Regions from separate parts of the Streptomyces sp. JH002 genome, predicted to be linked through region 2. Evidence: riboswitches for the same ligand, from Rfam matches in the RefSeq annotation. Region 2 holds a riboswitch; the other holds the start of a gene.
What was found. Region 2 has a riboswitch for glycine ahead of gcvT (glycine cleavage system aminomethyltransferase GcvT). Riboswitches for the same ligand answer to the same signal wherever they lie in the genome.
Positions count from the first base shown of each region.

Region 1 (3,390 bases), 4.4 Mb from region 2:
GTCCCGCGGTGGGCTGGAGCGGATGACCGGGCAGGTACGGGGCGAGGTGCTCGCGCACCGCCACCGGACCGACCCCGGGGCCACCGCCGCCGTGCGGGATACAGAAGGTCTTGTGCAGGTTCAGGTGCGAGACGTCCGCCCCGAACCGTCCCGGACGGGCCAGCCCCACCAGCGCGTTGAGGTTGGCGCCGTCCACGTACACCTGGCCGCCCGCGTCGTGCACCGCCGCGCAGATCTCCTGGATGCCCTCCTCGAACACCCCGTGCGTGGAGGGGTAGGTGACCATCAGGACCGCCAGCTCGTCCCGGTGCCGCTCGATCTTGGCGCGCAGATCCTCGACGTTCACATCGCCGTTCTCGCCGGTGGCCACCACGACCACCTTCATCCCGGCCATCACGGCGCTGGCGGCGTTGGTGCCGTGCGCCGAGGAGGGGATCAGGCACACGGTGCGCTGCGGGTCACCGTTCGCGCGGTGGTAGGCGCGCACCGCGAGCAGCCCGGCCAGCTCGCCCTGCGACCCGGCGTTGGGCTGCAGCGAGACCTTGTCGTAGCCGGTGATCTCGGCGAGCCCGTCCTCCAGTTCGCGGATCAGGGTGCGGTAGCCCTCGGCCTGCTCGATCGGCGCGAACGGGTGCAGCGCGGCGAACTGCGGCCAGGTGACCGGCTCCATCTCGACGGTGGCGTTGAGCTTCATGGTGCACGAGCCCAGCGGGATCATGCCGCGGTCCAGCGCGTAGTCCCGGTCGGCCAGACGCCGCAGATAGCGCAGCATCGCGGTCTCGGAACGGTGCTGGTGGAACACCGGGTGGCTGAGGTACTCGTCGGTGCGCAGCAGCGCGCCGGGCAGCGCGTCCGGCGTCGCGGCGTCCAGCTCGTCGATGTCGGTGTGCGCGGCGTCCACGCCGAAGGCGGCCCACACGGCGGCCAGTTCGGCGCGGCTGGTGGTCTCGTCGCAGGCGATGCCGACCAGGTCGGACCCGTCCTGGCGCAGATTGACGCCCGCCTCGCGGGCGGCGGCCACGACCTGCTCGGCGCGGCCCGGAACCCGGGCGGTGACGGTGTCGAAGAACGCCCCGTGCACCACCTCGACGCCGCCCGCGCGCAGCCCGGCGGCCAGCAGCGCGGCGTAGCGGTGGGTGCGGCGCGCGATGTCCGCCAGCCCCTGGGGGCCGTGGTACACGGCGTACATGCCGGCCATCACGGCCAGGAGCACCTGCGCCGTACAGATGTTGCTGGTGGCCTTCTCCCGGCGGATGTGCTGCTCGCGGGTCTGCAGCGCCAGCCGGTAGGCGCGCTTGCCGTCCGCGTCCCGGGAGACGCCCACCAGGCGTCCCGGCAGGCTGCGGGCGTACGCCTCGCGGACCGCCATGTAGCCGGCGTGCGGGCCGCCGAAGCCCATGGGCACACCGAACCGCTGGCTGGTGCCCACCGCGATGTCCGCGCCCAGCTCGCCCGGCGAGGCGAGCAGGGTGAGGGCGAGCAGATCCGCGGCGACGGTGACGACCGCCCCCAGCTCGTGGGCGCGCTCGATGACCGGGCGCGGGTCGCGCACCGCGCCGCCGGTCCCCGGGTACTGGAGCAGGACGCCGAAGATCCCGCGCTCGGCGGCCTCCCGCGGGATGCCCTCGGTCAGGTCGGCGACCACCACCTCGACCCCGGTGGGCTCGGCGCGGGTGCGCAGCACGGCGACGGTCTGCGGCAGGGTGTCGGCGTCGACCAGGAAGACGCCCTGCTTGACCTTGCCCACCCGCCGCGACAGCGCCATGGCCTCGGCGGCGGCGGTGCCCTCGTCCAGCAGCGAGGCGCCGGCGGTGGGCAGCCCGGTGAGCTCGGAGACCACGGTCTGGAAGTTCAGCAGGGCCTCCAGGCGGCCCTGGGAGATCTCCGGCTGGTAGGGCGTGTACGCCGTGTACCAGGCGGGGTTCTCCATGACGTTGCGCAGGATGACCGGCGGGGTGAACGTGCCGTAGTAGCCCAGGCCGATCATGGAGGTCAGGACCTGGTTGCGGTCGGCCAGCGCGCGCAGTTCGGCCAGCACGGCAGCCTCCGAACGCGCCTGCGGCAGCCGCAGCGGTCCGGAGCCGGCGATGGAGGCGGGCACGGCGGCCGAGGTCAGCTCGTCGAGGGAGCCGAAGCCGACCTGGGCGAGCATCTTCGCCCGGTCGGTGGCGTCGGGGCCGATGTGGCGGGCCGCGAACGGCGAGCCGTGCTCCAGTGCGCTGAGCGGGAGTGGGCGTTCGGACATCTGGGGGCCTCCTGGTCGCTGGGACCCGCAACCACCGGGCGGTGCCTGCTGCGGCCTCCCCCTCTGTCATGTCGACCTGAGAGCTTCACCGCGCCGCCGCCCCGTCGGGCGATGGCACGGCTTTCACCGTCGGTGAGGGCGGGGCCGGGACGGATGTCCGGCCGTCACCCTGCTTTCCAGAGTGGTTTCGCCCGTGCGGTACGGGGGCCTGAGAGATTCCGGGGAGGATTTGCTCCTTCGGCGCCGCCGGCCACAGGACCGGTGGACTCTCCCGCACGAGGTCGTCAACCGTTTTCGAGCCTACCAGCGGCCTTCGGGCTGCGAACATGGAGAGGGAGCCCCGCTCCCGGTGCCGGTGGACTCGACTGGCCGACTCCGGGTATGTGCCGTTACGTGAAGGCGAAGGGGCGTGCGGCCCGGCAGTGATGAACCGTGGGAGGAACCGTGCAGACCGATATCGATCCCCGCAGCCTGATCGGGCGCAAGGCGTTCGACCGGAACGGAGCAAAGATCGGCACGGTGGACGAGGTCTATCTGGATGACGCGACCGGTGCACCCGAATGGGCGGCTGTGCGCACCGGACTCTTCAGCCGGGACGCGTTCGTGCCCCTGGAGCCCAGCGAACTGGTCGAGGAGTCCCTGCGGGTGCCCTTCGACCGGGCGCTGATCAAGGACGCGCCGGACTTCGGGGTGGGGCGGCACCTCTCCCCCGAGCAGGAGTTGCAGCTGTATCACCACTACGGTCTCGACGTGCCGATGGCGGCGCCCGAGGACGACGCCACGCCGCCCGATCAGGACTTCGGCCGGCTGGCCTCGCCGCCGGACGAGGAGCGCTGAGGGCCGCCGGTCAGCGGCAGCGGGCGGCCGGAGCGGCTGAGCTCGGGATCGTCCACCGCGAAGGTCCGCACCCGGCCCGGCGCGGAGCCCGGTGTCTCGAACCGCACGGTGACCCGCCCGACGCCGCTGCCCTGCACCCAGCCGGGGCCGTGCCCGGTGTGCTCCACGTCCAGGCCGGGAAGCCACCGGCGGTCGGGGGCCGGCTCGGCATCCGGGGCGGCCCCGGCGGGGTCCGCCGGCCCCTCGGGCGCGCTGTCACCGCCGTCCTCCTCGCCCTCGACCCTCGCGCCCGCCTGCGCGAACAGATC
Region 1 is NZ_CP087989.1:5,946,194-5,949,583, reverse strand. It holds gene gcvP (aminomethyl-transferring glycine dehydrogenase) at 1-2,245, opposite strand, end outside; glycine riboswitch at 2,432-2,529, opposite strand; gene H7827_RS27340 (PRC-barrel domain-containing protein) at 2,678-3,082, shown strand; gene H7827_RS27335 (DNA polymerase IV) at 3,037-3,390, opposite strand, start outside.
Region 1: it holds a riboswitch for glycine, as region 2 does, so the genes downstream of both, gcvP (aminomethyl-transferring glycine dehydrogenase) here and gcvT (glycine cleavage system aminomethyltransferase GcvT) in region 2, are expected to answer to the same signal.

Region 2 (3,390 bases):
GGACTCCAGTTCGCCGCAGCTCTCACCGGCGGTGACCGTGTCACCGACCTCCGGGAGCTGGACGAAGACGACATCGCCCAGCGCGTCGGCGGCGTAGGCGGTGATGCCGACCGTGGCGACACCGTCCTGGACGGCCGACAGCCACTCGTGTTCCTTGCTGTAGCGCAGCTCGACAGGGTTGCTCATGGGATCGATTCTCCTCGATGGTGACAATGCGGGAGGAAAGCGGGGATGAGGGGGCGCGGCGTACGGGTGAGGGCGCGGTGCCGGGGCGGCGCCCCGGGCCGTTACTTCTCGCGCCGGTAGAAGGGCAGCGCCACGACCGCGAACGGCTCCCGGGCGCCGCGGATGTCCACCGCGACCCCCTCCGTGCCGGGCGCGGCGTGCGCGGCGTCCACGTACGCCATGGCGATCGGCGAGCCCAGGGTGGGGGAGGGGGCGCCTGAGGTGACCTCGCCGATCACCGTGCCCGCCGCGTCCACCACCTGGTAGCCGGCCCGCGGCACCCGGCGGCCCGCGCCGACCAGGCCCACCAGGCGGCGCGGCGGGTCGCTCTGCGCCCGCTCGGCCGCCGCCTCCAGCGGCGCCCGGCCCACGAAATCGCCGTCCTTGTCGAACTTCACCACCCGGCCGAGCCCCGCGTCGAAGGGGGTGGTCGCGGCGGTCAGCTCGTGCCCGTACAGCGGCATCCCCGCCTCCAGGCGCAGCGTGTCGCGGCAGGACAGGCCGCAGGGCACCAGACCGTACGGGGCGCCCGCCTCCGTCAGGGCCCGCCACAGCGGCTCGGCGTCCCGCGGCGCGACGAACAGCTCGAAGCCGTCCTCGCCGGTGTACCCGGTGCGGGCGATCAGCGCGGGCCGGCCCGCGACCGTGCCCGGCAGGCCCGCGTAGTACTTCAGGCCGGCCAGGTCGGCGTCGGTGAGCGAGCCCAGGATCGCGGGCGAGGCCGGGCCCTGCACGGCGATCAGCGCGTACGCGTCCCGGTCGTCCCGCACCTGGGCCTCGAAGCCCTCGCCGCGGGTGGTCAGCGCGTCCAGCACGGTCTGCGCGTTGGCGGCGTTGGCGACCACCATGTAGTGCTCGTCCGCCAGCCGGTAGACGATCAGGTCGTCCAGGATGCCGCCCTCGGCGTCGCAGATCATCGTGTACCGGGCGCGGCCCACCGCCAGCGCCGACAGCTTTCCGACGAGCGCGTGGTCCAGCAGCCGCCCGGCCTGCGGTCCGGTGACCGCGATCTCGCCCATGTGGGAGAGGTCGAACAGGCCCGCGGCGGTGCGCACCGCCTGGTGCTCGGCACGCTCACTGCCGTACCGCAGCGGCATCTGCCACCCGGCGAAGTCGGTCATGGTGGCGCCCAGCTCGCGGTGGAGGGCGTCGAGCGCGGTGATACGGGACGTCATGAGGTGGCTCCAGAGGGTACGGGCGGCGGGCGGTGCGCGGTCGCGCGGATACGGCTCGCCCTCCCCATCTGTCATCGGCACCTGAGAGGTTCGCCTTGCGGCTTGCACCGTGGGTGGGGCCCGTTCGGGGGCCCGCTTTTCAGATTCGCCTTCCGCGCGCGGTATCGGGGCCTGAGAGATTCAAGGGAGGACTTGCTCCTTCGGCGCCCCGGTGCTGGACCGGGAACTCTCCCGCGCGTGGTCGAACGGCCATTGTTCGATTGTCCTGCGGTTGTTGTGCGGCTCATCATCGCATGACGGCCCTCACTGAGCCATTAGGGTGCCCTACAGATCCGGATCAGATGGTGGTGGGACGAGATGAACGAGCGTTGGCAGGGCTCCGCGCCCGGGCAGGACGGCGGCGTCGACACGGGGGCGGCCGGCGGGGGCGGCTGGCCCGGCAATGAGCTGGAGCACGCGCTGGCCGCCGCGGTCGGTGTGCCGGATGCCGCGCCCCGGCTGCTCCAGGTGCTGGGCCGCAGCCCGGTGTGGGTGCCGCTGCCGGAGGGCGGCGGCCCGGACAGCCGCAGCCTGGACCTGCCGACGATCGAGCTGGACGGCGGGGTGTACGTCCCGGTCTTCAGCTCCGCGGAACAGTTCCGGCTCGTGGTCGGCACCCACATGTCCTTCACCGTCGCCCCCGTCAAGGAGTTCGCCCGCGGACTGCCGCCGCAGGCCGGCCTCGCCGTCAACCCGGGCGGCACCGTCGGCGTCCCGGTCCCGCCGGAAGGGGTGGCGCAGCTGTGCCGGGACACCCCGGGCGAGCGCGTGCCCGGGGCGCCCTCCGGCGCCCGGATGCGCCTGTTCGAGCCGGACTGGCAGCAGGAGCCCGTCGACTTCCTGGCGGCGGCGGCCGGCGAGCTGTCCGCGCTGCCGTACGTGCGGACCGCGCGGCGTGGCCTGGCCAGCGCGGAGGGCGGCGCCCCGGCCCTGTTCATCGGCCTGGAGCTGGACGAACTGTCCGAGGAGTACCGGATCGGCAGCCACGACGCGCTGGGCCGCGCCCTGGCGCGCGGCGCGGTGCCCTGGCCGGTCCAGCTGGTGCTGCTGGACGCGGTGACCGACCCCGTCGTGGACTGGCTGCGCCACAGCGTGCAGCCGTTCTACCGGCGGGACGCATGACCGAAGCCCAGGGGGCGATCGAGGAACTGCTTCCCCGGGTGACGGCCGACCGCCCGGACATCTACGAGACGCTGCTGGGCGCGCTCGCGCACGGCGAGGTGTGGATGCTGCTGTGGCACGGCCGGCCCGGCGACCCGGACGCCCAGTACGGCAGCGTCGAGGTCGCCGGCCACGGCTACGCGCCGGCCGTCACCTCGCCCGCCGAGCTGGCCGCCAGCGGTTGGCCCCGGGACCACGAGGTGATCGGCGGCCGGGACATCGCCGCCGCCCTGTACCCCGACCACTGGGGGCTGTGGCTCAACCCGCACATCCCAGGCGGCGGCCTCGGCATCCCCTGGGCCGATCTGCGCAGGATCGCCGGCGGCCTGGACCGGCTGCCGGCCGGCCCGCTGGTGATCACCGAGCCGACCGCGCCCGCGGAGCCCTTCTACCGGCGGCTCGCCGACGAGGCACGCCGTACCCCCGTGCTGCGCAGCCTGCGGCGCGGCTGGGTGCGGCCCGCCGTGGGCAGCGCCTATCTGGTGATCGGCCTGGAGGTGGACGATCCGGGGGAGGCGGCGGCGGAGTCGGTGCGGCGGATGATGGCACGGGCCGTCGAGGCCGTCCCGGACGGGCTCGCGGTGGCCACGGTGGCCATGGCGGACGCGTACGATCCGGTCGCCCTGTGGCTGCGCGCCAGGGCCCGCCCCTTCTACTCGGCGCCCGCCGCCTCCTGAGCGGCGGGCACCGGCGCGGTCGGGACCGGCGCGCCGGAGTGCGCCGTCAGGGGCCGCTGCCAGTAGCTCACATCGCGCCAGGCCCCCATCTTGTAGCCGTTCTCCCGGAACGT
Region 2 is NZ_CP087989.1:1,538,542-1,541,931, reverse strand. It holds gene gcvH (glycine cleavage system protein GcvH) at 1-186, opposite strand, end outside; gene gcvT (glycine cleavage system aminomethyltransferase GcvT) at 288-1,400, opposite strand; glycine riboswitch at 1,459-1,548, opposite strand; glycine riboswitch at 1,550-1,644, opposite strand; gene H7827_RS06520 (enhanced serine sensitivity protein SseB) at 1,758-2,561, shown strand; gene H7827_RS06515 (enhanced serine sensitivity protein SseB C-terminal domain-containing protein) at 2,558-3,277, shown strand; gene H7827_RS06510 (GNAT family N-acetyltransferase) at 3,253-3,390, opposite strand, start outside.